Regions from separate parts of the Streptomyces sp. NPDC004542 genome, predicted to be linked through region 2. Evidence: riboswitches for the same ligand, from Rfam matches in the RefSeq annotation. Region 2 holds a riboswitch; each other region holds the start of a gene.

Region 1 (9,900 bases), on a different contig from region 2:
GCGGTGTGGCCGTCCTGTGACCCGAAGCGGTGGAGGAACGGCGAAGTCCCGGCCGGGGGGCCTGCCGGGGCTTCGCGGTGTGCCCGGGGGGTCAGGGCGCAGTCGTTCACCGGGATCGTGACGCGCCTCTCGGTGGTGCCGGGCGCCGCGGGCACCGGCCCGGCGGCCCGCGGGCGGGACCCGACGCGTCCCGGCGGCCCCCCGGCTCAGCCCACGCCGAGCTCCGTCAGCTCCGCGAGCGGCAGGGTGTGCTGGGTCTGGAGCACCTTCGCGCGCAGGTAACGCACGTTGTGCGCGGTGGTGAAGACCCCGGTGGGCACCCGGTCGCGGACGGCGAGGCCCAGGCCGCGCAGCTGGTCCGCCTTGTCGGGGTTGTTGGAGAGCAGGTCCAGTTCCTCGATGCCGAGGGCGCGGAGCATCTGGCCGGCCGACGTGTAGTCGCGGGCGTCCTCCGGCAGGCCGAGGGCGGCGTTGGCCTCGTAGGTGTCCAGGCCCTGGTCCTGGAGGGCGTACGCGTCGAGCTTGTTGTAGAGGCCGATGCCGCGGCCCTCCTGGCGGAGGTAGAGCAGGACACCGCCGCGGTCGGCGATGCGCTCGACCGCCTCGCGCAGCTGGGGGCCGCAGTCGCAGCGGGCCGAGCCGAAGACGTCCCCGGTCAGGCACTCGGAGTGCAGGCGGACCAGCGGGACGGTGCCGGGGGCGGGGCGGCCGAGGACGACGGCCACGTGTTCCTGGCCGTCGGTCAGGCCGTGGAAGGTGACCAGTTCGGCGTCGACGCTGTAGCCGTCGTGGAAGCGCAGCGGTACCCGGACGCGGGCGCGCGGGGTGGCGGCGGGGGTGTCGGGCATGCGGGTTCTCCCGGGTCCGGTGGTCATGACGGGGGCTGCCTCGGCTTTCTGCTTCAGATTTGAAGCAGTCCCATGGTCCGGAACCCTACGTCATGTTTTAAATTTAAAGCAACCTTTTTCGTGGCCCTGGGCGCCGGCCCGTTCAGGAGCAGGGCGGGGACGACCGGCGCCGCCAGGGCACCTCGTCCGGCGCCGTCCGGTCCGTCCCGTCCCCCTGGAGGGCGCGCACGATCCCGCCGCAGATCTCCTCGAGCTGCCCTACCTGCTCGGGGGCGAGGTGGTCGAACAGCGACGCCCGCACGGTCTCCACATGGCCCGGCGCCGTGCGCTCCAGTACGGCCGTCCCCTCGTCGGTCAGGGCGGCGACGCTGCCCCGCTTGTCCCACCGGCAGCTCTCGCGCCGCACCAGCCCGTCCTTCTCCAGCCGCGCCACCGCGTACGTCAGCCTGCTGCGGGTGATCTTCAGCGCCTCGGCGAGGCCGGTCATGCGCAGCCGGTGCTCCGGTGCCTCGGACAGCGTGGCCAGGATGGAGTAGTAAAGGTGGGGCATGCCCGCGTCCTGCTGGAGCTGTCGGTCCAGCGCGTCCTCCAGGAGGTGGGTCGCGGCCACGTACGCGCGCCAGGCGCGCTGCTCCTCGGGGGTGAGCCAGCGGGTCGTCATGCCACCAGTGTAAGTTTGTTTCAAACTTGAACCAAGATCCGGGTCCGTCGGATCCGTCCCCGCCCGCCTCCCGAAGAGAGCGCGTCGATGCCCCGTCCGTACGTCCTGCTGTCCGCCGCCGTCTCCCTCGACGGGTACCTCGACGACACCGGCCCCGACCGGCTGCTGCTGTCCGGCCCGGCCGACTTCGACCGGGTCGACGAGGTACGGGCGTCCGTCGACGCGATCCTGGTCGGCGCCGGCACCATCCGCGCCGACAACCCGCGGCTGCTGGTCAACTCGCCCGAGCGGCGGGCGGCCCGGCTCGCCGCCGGACGGCCGGAGTACCCCCTGAAGATCACCGTCAGCGGCTCCGGCGACCTGGACCCCGGCGCGAACTTCTGGCACACCGGGGGCGAGAAGATCGTCTACACCACCGACGAGGGCGCCGAGCGGGCCCGCGCCCTCGGCCTCGCGGCGGACGTCGTCCCGCTGGGCGCGGACCTCGACTGGCCCGCGCTGCTCGCGCACCTCCACGAGGTGCGCGGAGTGCGCCGCCTGATGGTCGAGGGCGGCGGCACCGTCCACACCCAGCTGCTGCTGCGGGGCCTGGCCGACGAGCTCCAGCTCGTCCTGGCCCCCCTCCTCGTCGGCGACCCGGACGCCCCCCGGCTCTTCGGGCCCGGCGGCTACCAGGGCGGGCGGCTGAGGCTGCTGGAGACGCGCCGCATCGAGGACGTCGTCCTGATGCGCTACGAGCCGACCGCGCCCGGCACCGGCCCGGTCGCCGTCGCGGCCGACCGTCACTGGCTGCGGATCGCCTGCGAGCTGGCCGCGCTGTGCCCACCCTCGCGGACGGCGTTCAGCGTCGGGGCGGTCGTGGTGGCCGCCGACGGTACGGAACTGGCCCGCGGCCACTCCCGCGAGGGGGACGATCCCGTGGTGCACGCGGAGGAGGCGGCGCTGGCCAGGATCCGGCCCGACGACCCCCGGCTGGCCGGCGCCACGGTGTACAGCAGCCTCGAACCGTGCGCCCGGCGGGCCTCCCGGCCGGCGCCGTGCGCCCGGCTGATCCTCGACGCGGGGATACGGCGGGTGGTCACGGCCTGGCGGGAGCCGGACACGTTCGTCACCGGCGCCGACGGCAGCGGGCTGCTGACGGCCGGGGGCGTGGACGTGGTCGTCCTGCCGGAGTACGAGGAGGCGGCGCAGACGCCGAACCGGCACCTGACGGACTGAGCCGAAAGCCCTGGTCGGAAAGGCGTGTGCGAGCGGTCCCGCGCATGGCGTACACTGGTGACACAACGACGCGGGGTGGAGCAGCTCGGTAGCTCGCTGGGCTCATAACCCAGAGGTCGCAGGTTCAAATCCTGTCCCCGCTACTGAAGACTCAGGGCCGGAATTCCAGTACATGGATTCCGGCCCTGAGTGTTTCTCCGGAGTATTTGCCCGGGACCGGCCGTCACCCCGACCCCGATATCACGCACGGTCACGCACCGAGCGCCCTCCGCATCACGTCTGAGTAACCATCAAAACCCCTGTTACTCCTGAGGCGCTCGCGCCGGATGCAACTCGCCCGAATTTCACCGGTCATGGGTCATAAGTTCCTCTGTGAAAACCATAATGATCAAGCCGAACGGCTTGGAAACTGACAGGTAGGTCTATTAACGTTCGATAACGCAGCGCGGTCGTCCCAGCCGTCACCCGAGGCGGCTCCGTGCGCGCATGCCGAATCCCGCAAGGGAACCGGGGAACCACCACCTTGGGGTGAATCACGCGAACGCCGCCGTCCACTCGCTGAGTCGACGACCGGTATACGCGCGTAGGAGACCTTCCCGCTCCGAACCCGTCAGCTAACCCGGTAGGCGTCACGGAAGGAAAGGAGCACGCCCGCGTGGCGTCAAACCCGCCTGCCCCCACAGCCCCGTTCGTGCCGAGCCAGCGCACCGACACCTTCGGCTACGGCGAGTACCGCAGCGACGAGGGCCCCTGGGAGGAGTGGAACCCCACCGAGGACTCCCTCCGCCCGGCACGCGGCCGGCACCGCGTCAGCAAGCAGCGCGGCGGCGGGCTCGCCCGCAGCTCCACCGTCCTGGGCGTCGGCGTGATAGCCGCCGTCGGCGCGGGCGGCATGGCCAGCGCCAACACCGGCAAGCCGCCGGTCTCCATCTCCCTGCCCGACCTGCCCTCCGTCGGCTCCCTGCTCGGCGACGACGGCCACGGCGCCAAGGCCGCCACGGCCACCCTGACCCACGTCGGCGTCGCCACCGCGGCCAGTGACCAGGACAGCACCGACGCCGGCGAGGCCCTGCGCAACCGGATCATGGCCCAGGCCGAGCAGCAGCAGAGCCAGGTCGACGGCAGGGCCACCGCGGCCGCCGTGGCCGCCGCCGAGAAGCAGTCCGCCGACGCGGCCGCCAAGGCGGAGAAGGCGGCCGCCGCCAAGGCCGCCGCCGCCAAGGAGCAGGCGGAGGCCACCGCCAAGAAGAAGGCCGAGGCCGAGCGCCTCGCCCGGCTGGCCGAGCAGTACACGCTGCCGACCTCCTCGTACACGCTCACCTCGACCTTCGGCGAGGCCGGCTCCATGTGGTCCTCCGGTTACCACACCGGCCTGGACTTCGCCGCGCCGACCGGCACGCTCATCAAGGCCATCCACAGCGGCACGATCACCGAGGCGGGCTGGGCCGGCTCCTACGGCTACCGCACGATCCTCACCCTCGACGACGGCACCGAGTTGTGGTTCTGCCACCAGTCCTCGATCAACGTCAAGGTCGGCCAGAAGGTCGGCACCGGCGAGGTCATCGGCCGCGTCGGCGCCACCGGCAACGTCACCGGCCCGCACCTGCACCTCGAGGTCCACCCCGGCGGCCAGGCCACCGGCATCGACCCGATGGCGTGGCTGCGTGGCAAGGGCCTCACCCCCTGACGCGTCCCCCGGTGCCCCGGCAGCCCTGACGACGACCCCCCGACGTCGGGGCTGCCGGTCCGTAGCGGAATGTGAGCCACCGCCGCGGTTGTTGGATCAAGGCATGACTTCTCTACGCAAACTCGGCCACTCCGACCTCCAGGTCTTCCCGCTCGCCCTCGGCGGCAACGTCTTCGGCTGGACCGCCGACAAGGCGCAGTCCTTCGCCGTCCTCGACGCCTACGCGGCCGCCGGCGGCAATGTCGTCGACACCGCCGACTCCTACTCCGCGTGGGCCGACGGCAACGAGGGCGGCGAGTCGGAGACCATCATCGGCGACTGGGTGAAGTCCCGCGGCAACCGCTCCGACATCGTCATCGCCACCAAGGTCAGCCAGCACCCGCGGTACCAGGGCCTGACCGCCGACACCATCAAGGCCGCGGCCGACGCCTCCCTGCGCCGCCTCGGCACCGATCACATCGACCTGTACTACACCCACTTCGACAAGACCGAGGTGCCGGTCGAGGAGATCATCGGGGCGCTCGACGAGCTGGTCCGGGCGGGCAAGGTGCGCTACATCGCCGCCTCCAACATCTCGCCCGAGCGCCTCCAGGAGTCCCTCGACTTCTCCGAGCGACAGGGCCTCGCCCGGTACGTGGCACTGCAGCCGCACTACAACCTCGTCTCGCGCGACACCTACGAGGGTCCGCTGCGGGACGTCACCACCCGGGCCGGCCTCGCGGTCGTGCCCTACGCCTCCCTCGCCTCCGGCTTCCTCACGGGCAAGTACCGTCCCGGCACGACCGTGGAGAGCGCGCGGGCGGGCGGTGCGGCCAAACACCTGGAGACCGGGCGGGGACAGCGGGTCCTGACCGCCCTGGACGAGATCGCCGCCGCGCACGACGCCCCGGTGGCCACCGTGGCCCTCGCCTGGCTCGCCGCCCAGCCCACGGTGGCGGCCCCCATCGCCTCGGCCCGCACGGTGGACCAGCTGCCGGCACTGCTCGGGGTGGCCGAGCTGGAGCTCACCGAGGAGGAGCTGACGCGCCTCACCGAGGCGTCGGCGTAACCCCCCGCGTCATCCCGTCACGTCCGGTACGGGTTGTAGGCGGTGTACGGCGCCGCCGGATACCCGTAGCCGGGGCCGGCGCCGGGCGCGGGCACGTACCCGTACGCCCCCTGCACCCCGTACACCGGCCAGGGAGGCGCAACCGCCGGGGCCGAAGCCCTCGCCGCGTACTCCAGGGCGGGCCGCGCCGCCTGCCGCCTGCTCCACAGCTCGTCCAGCAGTTCCCGCTCCCGGACGACGAAGTCGGCCCCCGCCCTCCCGCGCTGTCCCCGGTGCCGCCAGAACGCCAGCGAGGTCGCGTACGCCTCGTACTGCGCCACCGCCCGCGCGGCCGGCTTGCCCCCGTAGTGGCGGGCGTAGTCACGGGCCATCTGCCGGGCCCGCATCGAGGCAAGCGCGAACGGTTCGCCCGGCCCCAGCCACCCGGCGAGGACGTACGCCGGGAGCTCCTCCCGCACGGTCCGCAGCTCCCGCTGGCGCGTCCAGATCACCAGCCAGGTCAGCAGCGCGAACGCGGGCAGCATGAAAGTCCCGTACACGGCGAAGAAGCCGTACTCGCCGAAGGTGGAGGAGCCGTTCCACAGCGCGTGCGTGCCCATCGCGAGCAGCAGCCCGCCGAGCGGCAGCAGCACGCGCCGCACGTGCTGCCGGTCGGCGGACAGGGCGGCGACGCCGAAGCCGATGCCGGTCATGACGGTGAACAGGGGGTGCGCGAACGGGGACATGACGACGCGCACGAAGAAGGTCGCGGCGGTCACGGAGGCGATGCCGCGGTCGCCGGTGATCTGGTCGGTGCCGAAGGCGGTACCGAGGTAGAGGATGTTCTCGGTGAAGGCGAACCCCGTGGCGGTGACCCCGGCTATCACCACGCCGTCCACGATCCCGGTGAAGTTCCGTCTGCGGAAGAGGAACACGAGCAGCACGGCGGCGGCCTTGGCGGACTCCTCCACGATGGGCGCTATGACGGTCGCGCCGAGGGTGTCGGCCCTGGACGGGTCGGCCGTCGTGGCTATCCACCGGGTGGCGAAGCTGTTGGCGACGATGGCTATCAGCGCCGCCGCGCAGGCCCCCCAGGCGAACGCGAAGACGGTGTTCCGCCAGGGGCCGGGCTCGACCCGGTCCAGCCACCGGAAGGCGGCTATGAGCAGCGGGACGGGCAGCACGGCCAGCCCGAGCCCGACGAGGAACCCCTCCGTGCCGGTCTGCTGCCGCACCAGGGCCAGGATGACGAGCCCGGAGAGCGCGAGCAGCGCGATCAGCGCCCCGTACCGCACCCAGCCGCGCTGCCACCAGTGCGGGTGCCGGAGCTCACCGTCGACGGGACCGGCGGGGTGCGTCGGGTACGGGGGAAAGGTGGCCACGGCACTGACCCTAACGTCGCTGCTGCTCCCGGTGCTGTACGCGGCGGAACAACAGATCGTTCACCACGTGTCCCTTGTCCAGGCCCTGCCCCTCGAAGCGGGTCAGCGGACGGAAGGCGGGACGGGGCGCGAAGCCGCCCTCGGGCCGGGTGTTCTCGAAGTCCGGGTGCGCGGTCAGCACGTCCAGCATCTGCCCGGCGTACGGCTCCCAGTCGGTCGCGCAGTGCACGACCGCCCCGGGCCTCAGCCGGGCCGCGGCCAGGCCCAGGAACTCCGGCTGGATCAGCCGCCGCTTGTGGTGCCGCTTCTTCGGCCAGGGGTCCGGGAAGTAGACGCGCAGCCCGTCCAGCGAGTCCGGGGCGAGCATCTCGCGCAGCAGGATGATGGCGTCGCCGTTGCCGACCCGGACGTTGGCGAGGCCGTCCCGGTCGGCGAGGTTCAGCAGGTTGCCCTGGCCCGGGGTGTGCACGTCCACCGCGAGGATGTTGGTGCCGGGGTCCGCGGCGGCCATCCGCGCGGTGGCCTCTCCCATCCCGAACCCGATCTCGAGCACGACCGGGTTGTCGTTCCCGAACAGCTCGGCCAGGTCGATGACCCGCCGCCCGTCGATGTCCAGCCCCCACTTGGGCCACAGCCGCTGCAACGCGTCCGCCTGCCCCGCCGTCACCCGGCTCCGCCGCGGCTGGAAGCTCCGGATCCGCCGCTCGAAGTGCGACCCCGCGGGATCCGCCTTCGGCCCGTCGGGGAAGCGCGGCTCCCCTTTGGCGCGGCTGTGCCGGAGGGACACACCGGGGGCGGGAGACGGCGTGCCGGGGGTTTCGGGGGCGTTCAGCGAGTCAGACACAGTGAGGACGATTTTACGCGGGCCGCCCGGGCCCGACGGACGAGCGGGAGGGGGATCACACCGGCGTCTCCAGCGCGGCCAGCGCCCGCCGCGCCACCTCCCGCCCGATCGGCAGCGAAGCGGTGGCGGCGGGCGACGGCGCGTTCAGCACGTGCACCGCCCGGGCGCCCTCCCGGATCAGGAAGTCGTCCACCAGCGTGCCGTCCCGCAGCACCGCCTGCGCCCGCACCCCGGCGGGCGCCCGCACCAGGTCATCCCGCTCCACCGCGGGCAGCAGCCTGCGTACGGCCCGCGTGAAGGCGCGCTTGGACACCGACCGCCGGAACTCCCCGAGCCCGTACCGCCAGTGCCGCCGGGCGATCGCCCACGCCCCCGGCCAGGCCAGCGTCCCCGCCGCCTCCCGCGGCCGTACGACCCGCCAGCCGTACCCCTCGCGGGCCAGTGCCGGCACCGCGTTCGGTCCGACGTGCACGCCGCCGTCGATCCCGCGCGTGAGATGTACCCCGAGGAACGGGAACGCCGGATCCGGCACCGGATACACCAGCCCGCGCACCAGCCCCGGACGCGCCAGCTCGTAGTACTCCCCCCGGAAGGGCACGATCCGCACCCCGGGCTCGTCCCCGGTCAGCCGGGCCACCTCGTCGCAGTACAGCCCGGCGCAGTTCACCAGCACCCGCCCGCGCACGACGTCCCCGCCCGCGGTCAGCACCGCGACCCCCAGCTCCGGCCGCCGGTTCACCCGGACCACCCCGGCCCCGTACCGGATCTCCGCCCCGGACGCCTCGGCCAGTTGCCGCGCGACCCCGGCGAAGTCGCACACGCCCGTCGTCCCGACGTGTATCGCCGCGAGCCCGCGGACCTCCGGCTCGTACTCCGTGATCTGGGCCGGGCCCAGTTCCCGCACCGGGATCCCGTTCTCCCGGCCGCGCTGCACGAGCGCGTGCAGCCGCGGCAGCTCCTCCCGCCCGGTGGCGACGATCAGCTTGCCGGTGACGGCGTGCGCGATGCCGTACTCCGCGCAGAACTTCACCATCTCGGCGGCGCCCCGCACCGCGTACCGCGCCTTCAGGGAGCCGGGCCGGTAGTAGATCCCGCTGTGGATGACACCGCTGTTGCGCCCCGTCTGGTGCCGGGCCGGTCCCGGCTCCTTCTCCAGCACGGTCACGCGCGTGCCGGGCGCGGCGCGCGTGATCGCGTACGCGGTGGAGAGCCCGACGATCCCACCACCGATCACGAGCACGTCGCAGTCGTAACCGATCCCCGGCCGCACCTGCACCACCTCCCACCTCGATAGTGCACTGCGCCACTGACAACGCCTTGAAACCCCGGAACGGGGGCGCGCCCCGAAAGGGCACGGGGCCGTGCCGGCCCGCGGCTGTGCCGCGCGGGCGCGGACACCCGGCGTCCGGGGCCCCGCCGGAGCGCCTACGCCGGCGCCATCAGCAGCGGCCGGGCCCGCTCCCGCAGCTCCACCACCCGTGGCTCGTCGCCGTACGGCTCCAGCCGGTGCAGGAGGTCCTTCACGTACTCGGTGGTGCGCGCCGAGGAGATCCGCCCGGCGACCTCGACCGCCCGCACGCCCTGCTCGCAGGCCGCGTCCAGATTGCCGGACTCCAGTTCGGCGACCGCCGAGACGACGAGCCGGAGCCCGTGCGAGCGCACGAACTCGTCCGTCGGCTTGGACAGCGCCTGCTCGGTGAAGCGGCGGACCTGGCGCGGGGCCTTCAGGTCGCGGTAGCACTCGGCGGCGTCGGCGGCGAACCGGTCGTAGCCGTAGAAGCCGAGCCAGGACGGATCGTGGTCGCCCTCCCGGGACCGCTCCAGCCAGCCCTCGGCGGCACGCAGCGCCCCGCCGGCCGCGTGGGCGTCGCCCGCCCGCGCGTGTGCGCGGGCCTCGACGAGGCGGAAGAAGCTCATGGTGCGGGCGGTGGCCAGGCCGCGGTTGCGCTCCACGGCGGCCTGCGCGAGGTCCACGCCCTCGTCGCCGAAGCCCCGGTACGTCGCCTGCAACGACATGGAGGCCAGCACATAGCCGCCGAGGGGGACGTCCGCGGCCGCGCGCGCGAGGCGCAGGGCCTGGATGTAGTAGCGCTGGGCGGCCTCCTGCTGGCCGGTGTCGAAGGCCATCCAGCCGGCCAGCCGGGTGAGTTCGGCGGTGGCCCCGAACAGGGCGCGGCCGACCTCGTCCGCGTACGAGCCGAGCAGCAGCGGCGCCGCCTCTACCCTGAGGCAC
Region 2 (9,900 bases):
CTCACCGCCCCCACGAAGGTCGTCTTGCCCACTCCGAACCCGCCGGCCACCAGGATCTTGAGCGCGGTGGGGAAGGGATCAGAGCTGTCGTCGTAGTCCATCGAGCACTGCCTCCAGAAGGGACCGGTCAGTGGGGTTGTGGTGGAAGGCGGGGGGCTTGGCGGTGAGCGCCCCGCAGTCGACGAGGTCGGCGAGCAGCACCTTGGTGACCGCCGCCGGGAGTCCCAGATGGGCGGCGACCTCGGCGACCGGGACGGGCGCCCGGCACAGTGCGAGCACCTGGGCGTGCTCGGGGCCGAGGTAGCCGAGGGGGGTGACGCCGGTGGCCATCACCTGCGACATCAGGTCGAGCGCGATGGTGGGCCGGGTACGGCCGTTGCTGACCGTGAAGGGGCGCACCAGCCGTCCGGCCGCGTCGTCGAGCCAGGGCCCGTCGCCGGCCGCGGCCACCCTCAAGGCCTCGTCGCCGTGGGATCGACGGCGTGCCGGCGGGGCGCGGTCACCAGGTAGGGGCGGACGCTCTTGACCAGCATGGCCATCTCGTAGCCGAGCACGGCCGCGTCGGCCTCACGGCCGGCCAGTACGGCCAGGCAGGTGCCGGAGCCGGCGGTGGTGACGAACAGCAGGGTCGAGTCGAGTTCGACGACGACCTGCCGGACGTCTCCGCCGTCGCCGAACCGGACGCCCGCGCTGCGGCCGAGCGAGTACAGGCCGGAGGCGAGGGCGGCCATGTGGTCGGCGCTGTCGGGGTCGAGGCCGTGGACGGACTTCACGAGCCCGTCGCAGGACAGGAGCACCGCGCTGCTGGTGTGCGGTACGCGCTGGACGAGGCCGCTCATCAGCCAGTCGAGGTCGGAAACCTGGGCGGTCGGCGCATCGCTCGCCATGGTGGATCGACTCCTTGGGGTACGAAGGTCTGCGGGAGCGCTGGAGACGGTGGTGCGGGTGGGTACCGGGCTGGGGTGGGAGGTCATCCGGCCGGGGCGCTCCCGTCGGGCCGGACGGTGAGCTCGTGGTGGGCCGCGCCCACCGGGTCGTGCGCCACTGGGTCGTGCGCCACTGGGTCGTGCGTCATGGGGGCCGGCGTCATGGGGGCCGGCGTCATGGGGGCCGGCGTCCTGGGGGCCGGCTCCGTGTGGCTCGTCCGCGTCGCCTCTGCCGGGAGGGCGTCGGCCTTCTCCAGGTGCTGCTGCGCCTCGGCCAGGCCGATCCCCCGCTGGAAGGCGGCCATCAGGCCGGGGTCGTGGCCGGCGAGGGTGTCGCCGTCCTGGCGTGGTGCCGGGCCGCCCCTCAGCTGGGGCACGAGGTGCTCCTGGGCGCGGCGCCGGGGCAGTCGGGGCTTGCCCATGGTGCCGCGCACGGTGCCGCCGCCTCGCGGGGTGAGGGGCGCGGCGGTGTGTTCCGCGACCGTGCGTGGCTCGTCGGGCCGGATGCCGGGCGCGGCCTCCGCGGGTGTGGGCCGGGCATCGTGGGCGCCGCGCACCGGCAGGGGCGGTGGCGTGCCCTCGTCCGCCGGGGTTCCGGGCCCGCGGTGCGCGTGCCGTCCGTGGCCGTCGGTGGCGACGGGCCGGCTCGCGTCCGCCGGACCGTCGGCCCGGAGCATCGCCCGCGGCTGCTGCTGCGGGGCCTGCGGAACCGGCGGGACCAGGGGGGCCGGCGGCGCCGGGATCCACCTCGTGGCCCCGCGCCCCGGGTGCGCGTGGCCCGGGACCGCGTACGCCCTGCCCGCGTGCCCCGTGTCCGGCGCGTCGTCCGGTTCCGTGCCCAGCAGGCCCTGCGGTACGACGAGGACCGCCTGCACACCGCCGTAGATGTTGGTCTGGAGCCGGACGGTGATGCCGTGCCGCCGGGCGAGCTGCGAGACCACGAAGAGACCGATGCGCCCGTCCGCCAGCAGTCCGGCGACGTTGACCTGGTCGGGGTCGGCGAGCAGGGCGTTCATCCGGGCCTGCTCGCCGACCGGCATGCCGAGCCCGCGGTCCTCGACCTCGACGGCGAGTCCGGCGGTGACGAGGCCGGCGCGGAGCAGCACCTGGGTGTGCGGGGCGGAGAACAGCGTGGCGTTCTCGACGAGTTCGGCCAGCAGGTGGATGACGTCGGCCACGGCGTGCCCGCGCAGCCGGCCGTCGACGGGCGGGACCAGCCGGACCCGGGAGTACTGCTCGACCTCGGCGATGGCGGAGCGCAGCACCTCGGTCATGGGGACCGGGTTGCTCCACTGCCGCCGGGAGACGGCGCCGCCGAGCACGGCGAGGTTCTCGGCGTGGCGCCGGATGCGGGTGGCGAGGTGGTCGACGTGGAAGAGGCCCTTGAGCAGGTCGGGGTCCTCGAGCTCGTTCTCCAGCTCGTCGAGGATGGAGATCTCCCGGTGCACGAGGGACTGCAGCCGCCGGGCGAGGTTGACGAAGACCTCGAGCTTCTGTTCGCTGCCCGCCTGGCTGGAGAGCTGGGCCGCCTGGACGACCGCCAGGACGGCGCCGTCGCGGGCGCGGGCGAGGTCGGCGGCGAGGAGTTCGAGGTCGTCGGCGTCCTGCGGGGGTCCGCCGCGCGGCTTGCGCGGGGGCGGGGTGTCGCCCTTGCGCAGCGTCTCGACCAGGGCCCTCAGGTCGGCCTCGCCGCGGGCGGCGCTGCGGCGCAGGGCGCCGACCCGGGCGCTCACCGAGCGGGCCGTGCGGTCGGCGGCGACGGCGGCGATGAGGAGGGCGGCGACGGTCACCGAGACCGCTCCGGCGAGCACCGTCCACAGGGTGAGGCCGGCGTGGAACCCGGCGGAGCGGACGGTGACCAGGACGGCCGCGCCGGCGCTGAGCGCGACGGCGACGGGCGGCAGCACCGCGAGGCGGAGGAGCTGTGGCCGTAGGGGGGTATCGGGCAGTGCGGGAACGGGGCGGGCGGCCGGCCGCCCGTGCCGGCCGCCCTCACGGCGGTCGGCGCGCGCGGCCGGTGCGCGGAGGTGAGACATGGGTGTCCTCGTACTGGTCCGGCGGGCACGGTTCGGCCCTGCGTCGTCCGACGGACACTCACCGTAGTCGCCTCCGCATCACGCGTGGCGGGCAGTTGACAAAGTCCCCCGGGGATGGTCCCGCTCTGGTATGAGGCGTCGTACGACAGACCGACAACCCGGCCGGAGGTGCCGGAACAGAACCGTAAATCCTCGATCCGACCTGGTCGGATGTGGTCACGAACAGACCACGAGGGCCGGGGAGTTCCTCGCTCCCCGGCCCTCGCCGGCCCTGCGTCGTGCGGCTGCCCCGCCCGGCGCTCAGCCCGCCGGAACGGCCTCCGGATCCCCCTCGTCCTCGGCCGTGCGGCCGGCAGCGTCACCGGCCGTGCCGGCCTGCGCGAGGGCCGCCGAGCCGGCGGTGGCCTTCACCGCGGTCCGCGCGGCCGCCTCCGGCCAGCCGCCCTCCGGGGCGAGGGCCACACTGCGCCACCACGGCTCGGACGGGACGGTCTCGGCGGTCGGTTCGAAGGGCTCGCCGGGGCGGGGCAGCGCGACACGGGCGCCGGCCGCCCGGGCGGCCGCGACGGTGCCCTCGCCGGGTTCCGCCCACGGGTGGGGGGCCAGGTTGAAGGTGGCCCAGTGGATCGGCAGCATCACACCGGAGCTGGCCCGGCCGCCCTGGAGGTCGAGGTGGGCGCGCATGCCCTCCTCGGGTGTCATGTGTATGTCGGGCCAGAACTCGCTGTAGGCGCCGATCTGGATCATCGTGGCGTCGAACGGGCCGTGCTCGGCGCCGATCTCCCTGAAGCCGTCGAACCAGCCGGTGTCGCCGCTGTGGTAGATCCGGTGCTCCGCGCCGGCGACGGCCCAGGAGGCCCACAGGGTGTGCTGGGTGTTGCGCAGCCCGCGCCCGCAGAAGTGCCGGGCCGGCGTCGCGGTCAGGGTGAGGCCGGCGACCTCGGTCGCCTCGTGCCAGTCCAGCTCGCGCAGCCGGCTCTCGGCCACGCCCCACCGTTCGAGGTGGGCCCCGACGCCGAGCGGCACCGCGAACAGGGTGTCCGTCCCGGCCAGCGCCTTGATGGTGGGCAGGTCCAGGTGGTCGTAGTGGTCGTGGCTGATGACGACCACGTCGACCGGGCCGAGCGCGGCCAGCGGCAGCGGAACCGGGTGCAGCCGCTTGGGCCCGGCGAACGGGAAGGGAGAACAACGCTCGCCCCAGACGGGGTCGAACAGCACACGCCGCCCGTCGATCTCCGCGAGCACGCTGGAGTGGCCCGTCCAGGTCAGCCGCAGCCCGGTGGCGGGCGGCCGGGCGAGGTCGGCGACGGTGGTGGGGTGCACCGGGACGGTGCCCCGCGGGGAGCGCCGGGGGCGGGTGTCCCGGTCGAGGAAGACCTTCGCCAGGTCCAGGGCCGAACCGGAGGGCCGGGTGCGGGCGGTGCCTCCGGGGTTCTGGAAGACGCCGTCCTCGAAGTGGGGCGATCTGCGGATGCGGGCCAGGCGCTCACCGCCGGGCTCCGCGCCGAAGGCCTCGGGCCGCAGCGTGCGCAGCCCGGAACGCAGGGAACCCGATCGGGTCACGGTACCTCCAGTTGGAGTCGGCGAGGCTCTCCATTATGGTCGGCCGCTCCGACAACCGGGGACGAAGTCCGGTTATGGCTTGCCCCGCCCGCCGGGCGGGGTCCCGCTACCGTCGGACACTCCACCGTGCCGACCGGCTGTTCAGCGGACGGTCCGGCCGCCGTTCCCGGCCGGCCGCCGGGGATCGCGAAGCTTCGGGCGGTACCGCCGACCAAACGGCCGGACCACGTCGCCACCGGACCCGCGTGACCGATTAGGGTGACGGCGTGGCGAGAGTGCGGTTGAGCGTGCCGGAGCGGCGGGCGGAACTGCTGGGCGCCGCCGTCGAGCAGATCGAGGCGCGGGGCGTGGCGGCGGTGCGGATCGCCGACGTGGCCACGGCGCTCGGCGTGAGCAACGCGCTGGTGCTGTACCACTTCTCCACGAAGGAGAAGCTGGTCGCCGCCGCCTTCGCGCACGCCGCCGAGGGCGACCTCGCGCAGCTGCGGCGGCTGCTGGGCCGTCGTACGTCCGCGCTGCGCCGGCTGCGGGCCGCCGTGCGCTGGTACGCGCCCACCGGCCGGGCCAAGGGCTGGCGGCTGTGGATCGAGGGCTGGTCGGTCGCGCTGCGGGAGCCCGCCCTGCGGGAGGTCACCGGCGAACTGGACCGGCAGTGGAAGGCGGCGCTGGCCGAGGTCATCGCCGAGGGCGTCGCGGCGGGCGAGTTCGTCTGCCCGGACCCCACCGCCACGGCCCTGCGCCTGACCGCCCTGCTCGACGGCCTCGCCGTCCAGCTGACGTCCTACGCCGGCGCGGTGCCGAGGTCCCGCGCCCAGGAGTGGGTGGACGAGGCACTGGCCCATGAACTGAACCTCGACCGCGCACCCTGACCGACCGTCAGGGCCCGCTTTCGCCGTCCGCCCGGCGGAGGGCCGGGGGCCGGACCGGGCAGCGTCCCGGCGGGCGGACCGGGAGCGGCGGCCGGCCGGTCGTGGCCGGCCGCCGGGCTCCCGGAGGGGATCCGGTCAGGCCACCGGGGCGATCCGCATCCTGATGTCGTCCGGGGACAGCGCGCCCTTGGCCGTCACATGGTCGCCGGAGGACTCGCCGCGCAGCCGGCGCCCGATCCACGGCACCAGGTACTCGCGGGCCCAGTGGACGTCGTCGCGGCGGATGTCGAACGTGCCCCGGGGCGGGAGCGGCGGCCAGGGCTGCTCCGGGTCGGCGGGGACCTCCAGGCCGAGCACCTGGCCGGCCCGCAGGGCCACGCGCGTGTGCCCCTCGGGCGAGAGGTGCAGGCGGTCGTGGTCCCAGGCGCGCCGGTCCTGGATCGTCCTCAGGGACCACAGGTCGAGGACGGGACAGCCGTACCGGTCGGCGATCGCCCGGACGTGGCCGTTGTACGTGGCGATCTTGCCGCGCAGGTGCCTGAGCACGGGCACGCCGCGGGTGTCGAAGCCGGTCGTCACCATGACCGTGCCCGCGACGGAGGCGAGTTGGGCCACCGCCAGCTCGAAACGCTCGGCCACCTCGTCGGGATCGGTGCCGGGGCGGATGATGTCGTTGCCGCCCGCGCAGAAGGACACCAGGTCCGGGGCGATTTCGACCGCGCGCGGGAGTTGGTCCGCCACGATCTGGTCGAGCAGCTTGCCGCGTACCGCGAGGTTCGCGTACCTGAAGTCGCCCTCGGGCCGCCGGTCCGCGAGGAGGACCGCGAACCGGTCGGCCCAGCCGACGAAGGCCCCGTCGGGGCCGGGGTCGCCCACGCCCTCGGTGAAGCTGTCCCCCACCGCCACGTACGACCCGATCACTGATCTGCTGTCACTCTTCGAATCGTCTGCCACGTCGGCCCATGATTCACCTTTCGGTGTGACCTACGCGACCGTAATAAGGGGTTGACGGACGGTGAGATAAGCCACTTCGCGGACATGTGCCCCACGGGAATACGCCGGAGCGCACCGGGAGCACGCCGAAGGCCGGACCCGGGGATCAGAGGTCCGGCCTTCGGCAGCCTGAGCGGCGCGACGGGTCAGGCGACGGGCACGCCGTGCGAGCGGAGGTAGCCGACCGGGTCCACGTCCGAGCCGTAGTTCGGCGTGGTGCGGATCTCGAAGTGCAGGTGCGGGCCGGTCACATTGCCGGTCGCGCCGGACAGGCCGATCTGCCGGCCCGCGGCCACGCTCTGCCCGGCCGAGACGGAGATCGCGGAGAGGTGGCCGTACTGCGCGTAGTAGCCGTCGGCGAGCCGGATCACGACCTGGTTGCCGTAGGCGCCGCCCCACCCGGCGGAGACGACCGTGCCCGCGCCCACGGCCTTGACGGGGGTGCCGGTGGGGACGACGAAGTCGACGCCCGTGTGGTAACCGCTGGACCACATGCCGCCCGGCACGTGGTAGCGGGTGCCGACGGTGGCACCCGCCACCGGGAGGGTGAAGCCGGTGGCGGCGTTCGGCGCCGCGGCGGACGCCGGCTCGGGCTGCGCGTCCGGCCGCGTCGCGGAGCGCGTGGCAGACTGCGTCGTCGGGTGCGCGGAGGAGGAAGTCTTCTCCGGGGCGGCGGAGTCGGCACCGGTGCCGGCGGCCTGCTCACCGAGGCTCAGCTCCAGGCCGGGGTGGATCAGCGAGGGATCGCCGCCGACGGCCTCGCGGTTGTCCGCGTAGAGCCGGTGCCAGCCGCCGCTGACGTTCTGCTCACGGGCTATCTTCGCGAGCCAGTCGCCCTCGCGGACGGTGTAGACGCGCACGCCCGCAGGGGCGGCGGCCTTCTTCCCGGTCTCCGGCGCGGCCTGGACCGCTTTCCCGGAGACGGAGTCCTTGGCGGCGGCCGGGACGGCCGCATGGGCGCCGGTGGCCCCCATGAGGGGCAGCGCCAGCGCGGCACCGCCGGTTCCGGCGACGGCGATGGAACGGGTGAAACGCCGGTTCTTGGGACGGCGGTGCTTACCCTTCGCGGGCATGGCGAATTCCTCTCCGGCGCCTGCGAGGTGAGCTGTCGGGTTCGGGCTGGAGCTGCCCGGCCGCGCGCGGAGCGCGGCTTCACCCCTGGCCGTCCTGGAGACCGGGACAGGCCGTCATGCCTGGTGGGTCCCCCGCTCCTGCCGTGCACGGGTGAGTGTGTCCGGGCTCCGGGCGGCGGCAGGATTCGGCGTTCCGTCCGGATTGCTGGCGAACGTAAGCGAGCAGGATGCGAAGGGACAAGCAGTTGGTTCCCTCTGTCCGCCTTTCGCTTGATCCGTTACGGGACATCCCGGTCACCCTCCGTGCATTCCCTTCTTCCGCACCGCCTCGATTCCCCGGGAATCGACGCGGATTACGTGGGCATGACGCGCGACGGACGGTCACGAATATGACGCTCCTCACCACTCGACGTACATGACCCTTTATTTCCTGGCTAGTTGCGATGAAAGGTGCAATCAGTGCATACAGCTCACATACGACGCAAGCGGATGACCGTCGCATCCAAGTCGCCGCGCAGCCCCGTGGGCAGCCCGTGGTGCAGCAGGACGGCACCTCGGTGGACTTCTCCCGTTTCACGGCATTCGTAGGAGGCCGTGGGGTCGAGGCCGCGCAGCCGCAGCGCGGGCACCGGCTCCCCGTACCGCTGCGCCTGGAGCCAGGCGAGGACGACCGTCTCGTCCCCGAGGAGGTACTGCACCGCGCTCAGCCCGCCCTCCGGCGGCCGCAGCCGGTGCAGGTCGCCGCGCTGCACGACCGGGCGGATCTCCTTGTAGAGCTCCACCCATTCCCGGGCCTCGGCGAGCTCCTCCTCCGTCCATTCGGAGAGGTCGCCACCGACGCCGAGAACCCCGGCCATGGCGCTCACGAAGCGGAACTTCAGAGAGCTGACCCGACCGTTGAGCTGGGTGTTCGGGCTGTCGGTGACCCAGGCGGCCATGACCCGCGCGGGATGGATCTGGCTGAAGCCGTGCTGGATGACCAGCCGGTCCAGCGGGTCGGTGTTGTCGGAGGTCCACACCTGGTCCGTACGGCTCATGACAGCGAGGTCGATCCGTCCGCCACCGCCCGAGCAGGACTCGAAGGCGACGCCCGGGTGGGCCGCCCGCAGCCGGTCGAGGAGGCCGTAGAAGGCGCGGACGTGGTCCACCCACAGGCGCTGCGGGTACGGCTCGCCGGGCCAGCCGGCGTCGGTGAAGCAGCGGTTGAAGTCCCACTTCACATAGTCGACCGGGGCGCTGGAGAGCAGCCCGTCGAGCTGCTCCCAGAGGTACTGCTGGACGTCCTCGCGGGCGAGGTTCAGGACGAGCTGGTTGCGCAGTTCCGTCCGCTTCCGCCCCGGCTGGAACTGCACCCAGTCCGGGTGGGCGCGGTACAGCTCGCTGTCCGGGTTGACCATCTCGGGCTCGACCCAGATGCCGAACTGCATGCCGAGGGCGTGCACAGAGTCGGCGAGGGGCTTGAGGCCGCCGGGGAAACGGTCCGGGTTGGGCGTCCAGTCGCCGAGGCCGGCGCGGTCGCTGGTGCGGGCGCCGAACCAGCCGTCGTCGACCACGAACAGCTCGACGCCGATCGCCGCCGCCCGCCGGGCGAGGGTCGCCTGCTGCTCCTCGGAGATGTCGAAGTTCGTCGCCTCCCAGGAGTTGAACAGCACCGGCCGGTCCCGGTCGGCGTCCGGGATGACGTACGCCCGCTGGTAGGCGTGCCAGGCACGGCTGGCACCGCCGAAGCCGGCGTCGCTCCACAGGCCCGCGAAAACGGGCGTGGTGTACGACTCGCCCGGCGCCAGGGCCAGCAGACCCGAGTCGTCGTAGCCGGCGCCGCCGGTGATCTGCACGCGCGCGTCGGGGAGCTGGGCGACCGCGATCCGCCAGGATCCCGACCAGCCGAGGGCGCAGCCGTAGACCTCGCCGTGCTCCTCGCCGGCGCCGGTGTCGAGCGCGACCCAGGGCAGGTGCTGGTGGCCGGTGTGACCGCGGCGGCTGCCGATGACCTTCTCGCCGTGGGTGAGCGCCGCGCTGGTCAGCCGGGACTCGGCGGCCCACCGGCCGTGCAGCTGGGACAGCCGCCAGCCGTCCCGGTCGGGCAGGGTCCAGGTGGCGGCGTCGGCCCGCAGCAGCTCCACGCGCGCGTCGCCGCCGTTGCCGACCGTCACCCAGCGTTCGACGACGTCCCCGCGCATCCGGTAGTGCAGCGTCACGGCCAGGGAGCCGTCCCGGAAACGCAGCCGCAGCTCGTCGCCCTCGGCCTCATGGGCCTCGAAGGTCCACTCGGTGCCGCGCCGTTCCCCGGTGCGCACGGACAGGGCGGGCCGGACGAAGCGGGGGCCGCCCTCCACCGGGTACTCCTCGCGGCCGTCGAGCGGGGACTCGAAGGGCCAGTAGCCGGGCAGCGGACGCACGGCGAGCGCCTCGGCGTCGGCGAGCGCGATGCGCGGGCCCC
Region 3 (9,900 bases), on a different contig from region 2:
GGTAACCGATCGGCAGGTGCTTCCAGTTGGGGGTCAGCGGGTTCTCGGCGTCGGGGCGGAAGATGTGGCCCGCGTTCCGGGCGTGGTGCTCGGAGGAGTAGAAGTCGACGTAGTCGGCGACCTCGAAGGGCAGGTGCAGGGTCACCGAGGACAAGGGGTAGAACAGTCGTTCGATCGTCTCCCGGTGCGCGGGCACCGTCACCCAGGCCGTCAGGGCCCGCCGCACGTCCGACCAGGCCGTGCGGCCGGCGGCGAGCAGCGGGTTGAGGGTCGGGTGCGCGAGCAGGGAGGTGTAGGGCGAACCGATCGCCCGCGCCGCCGCGCCCGCGTCGAGCACGTGGTCGCCGAGCCGCACGCCGACGCGCCGCTCGGTCGAGCCGGCGGGGGAGAAGACGCCGTAGGGGAGGTTGTGAGGGCCGAAGGGGTCGCCCTCGGGGACGTCGAAGGGGGGCATGGGGTGCTGCCTCGCTCTCATCCGGTGCCGTCACTGCAGGCCGTTGCCTGTGGTCGCGCCACACGTTACGGGTGAGTTGCATGTCCTGGGCAGCGTGCCGGGCAGTGTCTGAAGGGTTCGCAATGCCTGGATGGGCCTTGTGGGGGTGGCGTCGCGGGCACCGTTCGGGGCCGGGAACAGCGGTGAGTCAGGGGGCGGGGGGTCCGTATTCTCTGATCATGGCCGCACCCCCCGCATATTCCGCCCCCCGCTCCTCTCCGGTCTCCCCGGCTCGTTCACTCGTCGCGACCGATCTCGACGGAACGCTCCTGCGTGGCGACGACACCCTGTCCGACCGCTCGCTCGCCGCCCTCGCCCGGGCCGAGAGGGCGGGGGCCCGGCACCTCGTGGTGACCGGTCGCCCGGCGCCGCGGGTGCGGCCGCTGCTCGACGACCTCGGCTGCACGGGGCTCGCGGTGTGCGGACAGGGTGCGCAGGTGTACGACGCCGGCGCCCACCGCCTGCTGTGGTCGGTCACCCTGGACCGGGAACTCGCGGAGACCGCGCTCGGCAAGATCGAGGCAGAGGTGGGGGAGGTGTACGCGGCCGTCGACCAGGACGGGGTGGACGGGCTCACGCTCATCGAACCCGGCTATCGGATGCCGCACCCGACCCTGCCCGCCGTACGGGTCCGGCGGCGCGACGACCTGTGGCGCGAGCCGATCAGCAAGGTCCTGGTGCGCCATCACGCCCTGTCGGACGACGAGTTGGCCGCCACGGCCCGCGCGGCCGTGGGGTCGCTGGCGACGGTCACCATGTCGGGGCCGGGAACCGTCGAGCTCCAGCCGTGCGGTGTCACCAAGGCGACCGGGCTGGCGCTGGCCGCCGACCACCTCGGGCTGGGCGCCGAACGGGCCATCGCCTTCGGGGACATGCCCAACGACATCCCGATGTTCGACTGGGCCGCCCACGGTGTGGCGATGGCCAACGCCCATCCCGAACTGAAGGCGGTGGCCGACGAGATCACCCTGTCGAACGAGGACGACGGCATCGCCGTCGTCCTCGAAAGACTTTTCCCCTGAGCGGGTGAGCGGGTGAGCGGGTAAGCGGGTGAGCGGGTGCGCGGGTGCGCGGGTGCTCGGGTGAGCGGATCGGTCAGTACGCGCCGAACACGTTGTCGATCGAGCCGTACCGGTGGGCGGCGTAGTTGCAGGCGGCCGTGATGTTCGCGACCGGGTCGTAGATGTTCCACGAGGTGCCGGCCACGTGGTAGGCGTTGAACGTGGGGTCGATGACCTGCAGCAGGCCCTTGGACGGGATACCGGCGGCCGCGTTGGAGTCCCAGAGGTTGATGGCCATCGGGTTGCCCGACGACTCGCGCATCACGTTGCGGTAGATGCCGTTGTAGGAGCCCGGGATGCCCTTCTGCGCCATGATCGCGAGCGACTCGCGGATCCAGCCGTCGAGGTTGTTCGAGTACGCGACCGTGCTGGTGGCGGCGGTGGCGGCCGTGGGGGCGCTCGTGGTGGTGGCCGCGGAGGCGCTGGTCGCACCCATCAGCGGGAGGGCGAGCACGGCGGCGCCGGTGCCGGCGACGGCGATCCTGCGGGCGATGCGGGTGAAGGGGGTACGGCGGAGCCGAGCGGCAGCAGACATGGGGAAGTTCCTCTCCGTCGCCTGCGAGGTGAGCTGTCGGGTTCGGGCTGGGAGGTGCCCGGCCGCGCCGCCCGAAGGCGGTGCGGCTTCACCCCGAGCCGGTCCGGGACGACGGGTGTCGTCCGGGCCGGCGGCAAACCTGGGTCCCCCGCTCCTGCCGTCGCGAATGAGTTCGTCGATGGGGTGTGACGGGCGGCGGCAGGATGAGGCGTTCCGCCCGACGGCCGGGAACGTATGCGAGAGCACATGTCCGGAACAAGCGCCGGATTCACACAAAGTCCTAGTTGACCTTGTTCTATGGCGTATGAGGTGCTTGATCCTTTGCAGCTGCCAAGCCTCAACTGGCCAATGGCGGCAGGTGGGATACGGGTGCCGGGCGGCGGGGTGCCCCGATCGGTCGACGTGACCCAATTCACGGAATAGCAATAACGGCAAATGGGACATGAGGGGCGCCGCTAGGGAGAGCGCGTCCGGCGCGGGAGTGGAAGGTGAGCTGCTCCAAGCGGCGCAATCACTTCGTACTTCCGGGTAAGTCGATAAATATCTGTTCTTATCGCCTGATCGGAAACATAACGGGCGTGATCCGATAGCGCCCGGCCTGTAACAGTGGGCGCCCTCGGTGATCGAAAGCTGACCGGATACGCTGACTTGAGTGAGGGCGGCGACCTATCGACAAACCGTGTAATCGCCAGCAGGCACCAGCAGACAGGAGACCCCTCGTGACCGTCGTCGGGCCGTTCGGGCTTAGCGTGCGGGACCAGGCTCTGGAAGCCGATGTCCAGGCCGGATTGGCGGCTGTCGAGGAGGGACTGCTCGAAGCCACCAAGAGTGAGGTCCCCTTCATCACCGAAGCCGCCCAGCACCTCGTGCGCGCGGGCGGCAAGCGGTTCAGGCCGCTGCTCGTGATGCTCGCGGCGCAGTTCGGGGACCCGTACGCGCCGGGAATCGTGCCCTCGGCCGTCGTCGTCGAACTCACCCACCTCGCGACCCTGTACCACGACGACGTCATGGACGAGGCCGCGGTGCGCCGCGGCGTGGACAGTGCGAACACCCGCTGGGGCAACTCTGTCGCCGTCCTCACCGGCGACTTCCTCTTCGCCCGCGCCTCCCAGATCCTCGCCGACCTCGGCCCCGAGGCGGTACGGGTCCAGGCGGTGGCGTTCGAGCGGCTGGTCACCGGGCAGATCCTGGAGACGGCGGGGCCGCAGGACGGCCGCGACCCGGTCGATCACTACCTGGACGTCCTCGGCGGCAAGACCGGGTCGCTGGTGGCGGTCTCCTGCCGCTTCGGCGCCATGATGTCCGGGGCCGACGAGACGGTCGTGGACGTCCTGACCCAGTACGGCGAGCGGCTCGGCGTCGCCTTCCAGCTCGCCGACGACGTGCTGGACATCGCCTCCGACTCCCACGAGTCCGGCAAGACCCCGGGCACCGACCTGCGCGAGGGCATCCCCACCCTGCCCGTGCTGCGCCTCAGGGAGCGGGCGGCCCGGCTCGGGCTGGCCGAGGACGTCGCCCTGTGCGACCTGCTCGACTCCGACCTGACCGACGACGCCCGGCACGCCGAGGCGCTGGCCGCGCTGCGCGCCCACCCGGCACTGGAGCAGGCCCGCCGGGACACCGTGCGCTACGCGGAGGAGGCGCGGGCCGCGCTGGCCCCGCTGCGGGAGTGCGACGCCAAGGCGGCACTCGTGCAGCTGTGCGATGCGGTGGTGCACCGGGCCGGGTAGGCGCGGCGTGCTGGTGCAGCCGTCCGCCGGGGTCTGCCGCCTCCGGGTCCGACCCCTACGGGTCGAGGGGGCATCCGGCTTCCCCGTGTCATACCGCAGTCGTACATCGAGGTGCCTCCCGGGTCTGACGCTTCCTCACGGCCGATTTGGTGAGATGGAAACCACGGAAATCACCACTCCTCACCGATTCGGGTGAGAATGGCGGCTCAGGGTTGACGAGGGTGAGGACAGCCGCCGCCGACGACGGAGGTAAGGCACACATGGCACCGTACGGATCCGACGACACCACGTCCGACGACAGGGCCGGCAACGACACGTCGACCGGGCGCCGCAAGGCGGCCCGGTACGTCGTCCCGGTCGCGGTGGTGGGGGTGGCGGCGGCGACCATCGGGCTGGTCCCGGCGCTCGCCGACTCCGGTGACCCCGACCTGCCCAAGATCAGCGCACAGCAGCTCATAGACAAGATCGCCGCTTCGGACGTGCAGCAGCTGTCCGGCACGGTGCGGTTCAGCACCGACCTCGGCCTGCCGGACCTCGGGGGTCTGGAGGGCAGCCTGCTGTCGGGGGCGAACCGGGGCGGCGACGGCTCGTCGGCGGACCCGGCGTCCAAGTTCACCGAACTGCTCTCGGGCAGTCACACGCTGCGCGTGGCGGCCGACGGGCCGGAGCGCCAGAAGGTCTCGCTGATCGAGAGCGCGGCTGAGTACAGCCTCATCCACGACGGCAAGGACGTCTGGGGCTACGACAGCAGGTCCAACGAGGTGTACCACGGCACCGCGGACCAGCACGGCAAGCAGCAGCGGGAGAAGACCCCCGCCACGAAGACCCCCGCCACCCCGAAGGACCTCGCCGACGAGGCACTGAAGTCCGTCGACGACACCACGTCCGTGACCGTCGACGGGACCGTCCAGGTCGCGGGCCGGGACGCCTACAAACTGCTCATCAAACCGAAGCAGTCCGGCACCACGGTGGGCGCCGTCAGCATCGCCGTGGACGCGAAGACGGGCATGCCGCTGAAGTTCACCCTGACCCCGGCGAGCGGCGGCGCCGCCGTCGTGGACGCGGGCTTCACCCAGGTCAGCTTCGCCAGGCCGGCCGCCTCGACCTTCCGCTTCACCCCGCCGAAGGGCGCGAAGGTCACCGAGGGGAACGACGCGGCCGAGGCACCCGGCGAGCGCGCCCCGAAGCCCGAGGGGGACCTCGCCGAGGGCCGCGGCGGCTTCGACGTCCTCGGCCAGGGCTGGAACTCGATCGCCACCTTCGACTCCGGCGCCGCGGGCGGCCTGCCGTCCGGCAAGGGCGGCGGTGACCTGGGCGGCTTCCTCGGCTCACTCGGCGACAAGGTGACCGGCGGGTTCGGCAAGGGCACGGTGTTCTCCACCCGCCTGGTCAACGCCCTGATCACGGACGACGGCAAGGTCTACGTCGGCACCGTGACCAAGAACGCGCTGGTGAAGGCGGCCGACGCGGCACGGTAGACCGACGCGCCACGGCCACGGTACGACGTGTACCCGCGTACGCACGTACACACCACGAAGCAGGGGAGCCGATGGACGAACCGTCCGCCACGAAGCCGGCCGCGCGGGACGCGGGTGACAGCGTCATCCACACCCGCGCGCTCACCAAGCGCTACCGCGGCGGACAGCTCGCCGTCGACGGTCTGGACCTGACCGTCCCGCGGGGCAGCGTCTTCGGCTTCCTCGGTCCGAACGGCTCCGGGAAGACCACCACCATCCGCATGCTGATGGGCCTGATCGAGCCGACCTCCGGCGCGGCGCGCGTCCTGGGGCAGCCCATGCCCCGGGCCGCGCGCACCGTACTCCCGCAGGTCGGCGCCCTCATCGAAGGGCCCGCCCTGTACGGCTTCCTCTCCGGCCGCGACAACCTGCTCCGGTACGACGCCGCCGACCCGACCGCCGACCCGCGCACCCGGACCGCACGCGTCGCGGCGGCACTGGACCGGGTGGGCCTGACGGCCGCCGGGGGCAAGAAGGCGAAGGCGTACTCCCTGGGCATGAAACAGCGCCTCGGCCTGGCCGCCGCGCTGCTCCAGCCGCGCAGGCTGCTCGTCCTGGACGAGCCGACCAACGGGCTCGACCCGCAGGGCATGCGGGAGATCCGCGCCCTGGTGCGGGAGCTGGCCTCGGACGGCACGACCGTGTTCCTCTCCTCCCACCTCCTCGACGAGATCGAGCAGGTGTGCACCCACGCGGCGGTGATGGCCCAGGGCCGTCTGATCACCCAGGGCCCGGTGGCCGACCTGGCGGCCGGGGCGCGCGGGCGGCTCGTCGTCAGCACGCCGGATCCGGGTGACGCGGCCCGGGTGCTGAAGGAACAGGGGGTCGGGGACGTCGTCGTCGCCGGGGACCGGGTGAGCGGCGAGCCGCCCGACCGGGACCTCGCCGAACTGAACGCGGCGCTGGTGACGGCCGGGGTGCGGGTGCGCGGCTTCGGAGTGGAGCGGGCCTCGCTGGAGGACGCGTTCGTGGCGCTGACCGGGGAGGGCTTCGATGTCGCAGGCTGAGGCAGTGGCCGTACGGCGTCCCACCCCGCTGTGGACCCTCGGCCTGCTGCGCAACGAACTGGCCGTCACCTTCCGGCGCTGGCGCACGCTCGCGCTGCTCGGTGTGCTCGCCGCGGTGCCGGTGCTGGTCGGGGTCTCCGTGAAGATCGAGACGCGGGGCGGCTCGTCGGGGGGCGGCCGGGGCGGCGGGGGCGAGGGCCCGGCGTTCATCGCGCAGATCACCGACAACGGCCTGTTCCTGGTGTTCACGGCGCTGGCGGCGACGCTCCCGTTCTTCCTGCCGATGGCGATCGGCGTGGTGGCGGGCGACGCCATCGCCGGCGAGGCCAATGGCGGAACCCTGCGCTACCTCCTGGTGGCCCCGGCCGGCCGGACCCGCCTGCTGCTCACCAAGTACACGACGGTCATCGCCTTCTGCCTGGTCGCCACCTTCGTGGTCGCCCTGTCCGCCCTCCTGACCGGCGCGCTGCTCTTCCCGCTGGGCGACCTGACGACCATCTCGGGCACGCGGATCGGCTTCGCCGACGGCCTGGGCCGCGCCCTGCTGATCGCGCTGGTCGTCGCCGCGTCACTGGTCGGGATCGCGGCGCTCGGCCTGTTCGTCTCCACGCTGACGAACAGCGGGATCGCGGCGATGGCGACCACGGTCGGCCTGCTCATCACCGTCCAGATCCTCGACCAGATCCCTCAACTGCACGCGTTGCAGCCGTACTTCTTCTCCCACTACTGGCTGTCCTTCGCCGATCTGATGCGCGACCCGGTCTACTGGGACGACCTGGTGAAGAACCTCGGTCTCCAGGCCCTGTACGCGGCGGTGTTCGGCTCGGCGGCCTGGGCACGGTTCACGACGAAGGACATCACCGCCTAGAGGCGGTGCACCGGTTCCGGTACGGGAAGCGGGCGAGCGGGGTCTCGCGGGTGAAGAACGTCTTGGCCCGGGCCACCTGCCTCGGTGTCCAGTCCCGGTCGGCTGGTGCGAGGCTGTGACGTCGTGGTGACGCGGAAACGGAGGCACAGCGGCCACACTCGAGGGCAGGGACGCGTACAACCGGATCGCGAGGCCGGGGGAGTGAGGAAACCGATGGCTCGACTGAGCTTCGAGAAGAAGCGGGACCTGTGGGACGAGCCGCACCCGGCGGCCCCGGTCGAGGTACGCGTCTCCGGGTCGGGCAGCGCCTCCGTCGGCGGGGTGGCGGTCATGGCGGCCCCCGGCCAGGAGATCCAGCAGGCCGTCCTGAACCACCTCCAGCGCCTCGCGATCAGCCTCGGCCGCCCCGTGCACGCCATGGTCCACGACGAGCGCGTCGGCTGCGTCGTCCCCCTCGAGGTGGATGTGAACGGCGCCAGCCGCTTCACGGGCGAGCCCCGACTGCACGGGGGGACCACCGCCCCGCAGCCGGCAGGTCCCACCGCCCCGCAGCCGCCAGGTCCCGCCGCTCCGCAGCCGGCACGGGCCGTCACCCCGGCCGCCACCTCCGAGCCGCCCCGCCGCGACACGCCCCCGCCCGAGCCGGTCCCGCTCTCCGTGCCGCCGACGCCGGACCCCGCCTCCGGACCCGACACCCGGCACCACACGCCGGCCCGAGGCTTCGACGCGGTCGCCGAAGCGGTCCTCGGCGACGGCCCGGTGACCGCCACCGCGGAGGGCGCCGCGCTCCTCACCGAACCGATGACGCGGATCAACGAGGCGGTCAAGGAGGGCCGGATCGGGACCGCGGCGGAACTCGCCGAGCGCACCGTCGTCCGGGCGGCGGACCTGCTGGGCGCCGGGCACCCTGAGGTGCTCCGCCTGCGCGAACTGAGCGCCTACATCGCCTACCTCGCCGACGACCCGCTCCGCGCCTTCCACCTCTCCCTCGACCTGGCCCGGCTCCACCAGCGCGCCCGCAACGCGGAGGCCGCCTACGGCAACCTCCAGAGCGCGGCCACCGCCTGGCGTGCGGTGCGCGACCCCGAGCACGGGCTGAGTCTGGGGCGGGACCTGATCGAGCTGTGGACCGAGCTGGCCGCCGCGCCGGGTCCGGCGGCCGACGACCGGGAGCGGCTGGAGTCCGCCCGCGCCCGCATGGTCCGGCTGACGGACCGTGCCGCCAGGGCGGCCGGCGCCTGACGGGTCAATACAGCTAGGGCCTGTCTGACCTTCCCGTCTGCCGCGCGACGCCATGCACGCTCCCCCAGAGGGGGTGCCCCCACGCGCCGCACCGGGCACACACCCAGGTACATCCAGTGCACGCAGAACTCGTTCCCCTCGGGGTCCGCCCACCCACTCCCCGGCGGGCTCCGCCACCCGCCGCAGCACCCGGGCGCCCAGCGCCCGAAGCCGCTCGACCTCGGCGTCGCGCCGGCCCCCACCCGGGTGCAGGTCGAGGTGCAGCCGGTTCCTGCCGGTCTTCGCCTCCGGCACGCGCTGGAACAGCAGCCGCCGCCCGAGCCCGGTGCCGCGCTCCTCGTCGTACGGGTCGTCAGGGTGCCGTACGGCGATCAGGTCCCGGAAGGCCGGGCGGCCGTGGTACTGCACGGTGGCCTCGCCCGGCAGCGCGCCGAGTTCCAGCAGCCGCTCCACGAACGCGCTGTCGTCCTCGGCCGCGTAGTGCAGCGCGGCGGCCCAGAAAGCGGCCTGCGCGTGCGGGTCGACGGCGTCGACGACGAGTTCGAAGTGCAGGGGGAGCGGGTGCGGGCGGCTGCGTCATGGCGCCCACTCATAGCCGACCCGGACCGGTCAGGAGGCCGGTTCCGGTTCCTGGCCGGAAGCCACGCCCTCCGGTCGTCTTACGAGGGCGTCCACCGGGGCGGCGGTCGCGGCGGCAGCGACGGCCAGGGTCCGGGCCGTGCGGCGCGCGGTGCGCAGCGCGTTCCAGGTGAGCAGGACCAGGGCCAGCCAGACGAGCGCGAAGCCGGCCCAGCGCTCGGGCGGCATGGCCTCGTGGAAGTAGAGGATGCCGCACAGGAACTGGAAGACGGGCGCCAGGTACTGCAGCAGGCCCAGCGTGGACAGCGGCACCCGGATCGCGGCCGCCCCGAAGCAGACCAGCGGCAGTGCGGTGACGACGCCGGTCGAGGCGAGCAGCGCGGCGTGCCCGGCGCCCTCGCTCGCGAAACTGGAGTCACCGTGCGCGGTCAGCCACAGCAGATAGCCGAGCGCGGGCAGGAACTGGATCGCGGTCTCCGCGGCCAGCGACTCGACACCGCCGAGGTTGACCTTCTTCTTCACCAGCCCGTAGGTGGCGAAGGAGAAGGCGAGGCACAGGGAGATCCACGGCGGCCGCCCGTACTCGACGGTGAGGACGACCACGGCCGCGAGGCCGACACCGACCGCCAGCCACTGCACGGGCCGCAGCCGCTCCTTCAGCAGCAGCACGCCCATCGCTATGGTGACCAGCGGGTTGATGAAGTAGCCCAGCGAGGCCTCGACCACGTGCCCGCTGTTCACGGCCCAGATGTACACACCCCAGTTGACGGTGATCACCGCGGCCGCGACCGCGATCAGCCCGAGCCGCCCAGGTTGCCGCGACAGCTCACCGGCCCAGGCCCAGCGCCGTACGAACAGCAGCGCGGCG

Evidence for each region. A riboswitch is a leader RNA that binds a small molecule or an ion and turns the genes downstream of it on or off. The one in region 2 is predicted to bind cyclic di-AMP.
Region 1: linked by a shared signal. The riboswitch ahead of ABZX30_RS24380 (M23 family metallopeptidase) and the one ahead of ABZX30_RS15885 (peptidoglycan DD-metalloendopeptidase family protein) in region 2 are both predicted to bind cyclic di-AMP.
Region 3: linked by a shared signal. The riboswitch ahead of ABZX30_RS14125 (transglycosylase SLT domain-containing protein) and the one ahead of ABZX30_RS15885 (peptidoglycan DD-metalloendopeptidase family protein) in region 2 are both predicted to bind cyclic di-AMP.

The regions. Positions count from the first base shown of each region.
Region 1 is NZ_JBEXLP010000048.1:36,859-46,758, forward strand. It holds gene ribA (GTP cyclohydrolase II) at 207-848, opposite strand; gene ABZX30_RS24365 (MarR family transcriptional regulator) at 991-1,509, opposite strand; gene ABZX30_RS24370 (dihydrofolate reductase family protein) at 1,597-2,727, shown strand; tRNA gene ABZX30_RS24375 (tRNA-Met) at 2,797-2,870, shown strand; cyclic di-AMP (ydaO/yuaA leader) riboswitch at 3,205-3,371, shown strand; gene ABZX30_RS24380 (M23 family metallopeptidase) at 3,383-4,414, shown strand; gene ABZX30_RS24385 (aldo/keto reductase) at 4,518-5,462, shown strand; gene ABZX30_RS24390 (PrsW family intramembrane metalloprotease) at 5,480-6,823, opposite strand; gene trmB (tRNA (guanosine(46)-N7)-methyltransferase TrmB) at 6,834-7,667, opposite strand; gene lhgO (L-2-hydroxyglutarate oxidase) at 7,723-8,946, opposite strand; gene ABZX30_RS24405 (MFS transporter) at 9,093-9,900, opposite strand, start outside.
Region 2 is NZ_JBEXLP010000023.1:80,263-90,162, forward strand. It holds gene ABZX30_RS15850 (ATP/GTP-binding protein) at 1-101, opposite strand, end outside; gene ABZX30_RS15855 (DUF742 domain-containing protein) at 79-450, opposite strand; gene ABZX30_RS15860 (roadblock/LC7 domain-containing protein) at 453-887, opposite strand; gene ABZX30_RS15865 (ATP-binding protein) at 971-2,962, opposite strand; gene ABZX30_RS15870 (MBL fold metallo-hydrolase) at 3,263-4,525, opposite strand; gene ABZX30_RS15875 (TetR/AcrR family transcriptional regulator) at 4,792-5,394, shown strand; gene ABZX30_RS15880 (SGNH/GDSL hydrolase family protein) at 5,530-6,315, opposite strand; gene ABZX30_RS15885 (peptidoglycan DD-metalloendopeptidase family protein) at 6,534-7,460, opposite strand; cyclic di-AMP (ydaO/yuaA leader) riboswitch at 7,465-7,624, opposite strand; gene ABZX30_RS15890 (alpha-galactosidase) at 7,931-9,900, opposite strand, start outside.
Region 3 is NZ_JBEXLP010000019.1:96,915-106,814, forward strand. It holds gene fahA (fumarylacetoacetase) at 1-454, opposite strand, end outside; gene ABZX30_RS14120 (HAD family hydrolase) at 673-1,515, shown strand; gene ABZX30_RS14125 (transglycosylase SLT domain-containing protein) at 1,589-2,089, opposite strand; cyclic di-AMP (ydaO/yuaA leader) riboswitch at 2,093-2,277, opposite strand; gene ABZX30_RS14130 (polyprenyl synthetase family protein) at 2,809-3,819, shown strand; gene ABZX30_RS14135 (DUF2092 domain-containing protein) at 4,080-5,297, shown strand; gene ABZX30_RS14140 (ABC transporter ATP-binding protein) at 5,369-6,343, shown strand; gene ABZX30_RS14145 (ABC transporter permease) at 6,330-7,211, shown strand; gene ABZX30_RS14150 (hypothetical protein) at 7,425-8,453, shown strand; partial or broken gene ABZX30_RS14155 (VOC family protein) at 8,570-9,005, opposite strand; gene rarD (EamA family transporter RarD) at 9,063-9,900, opposite strand, start outside.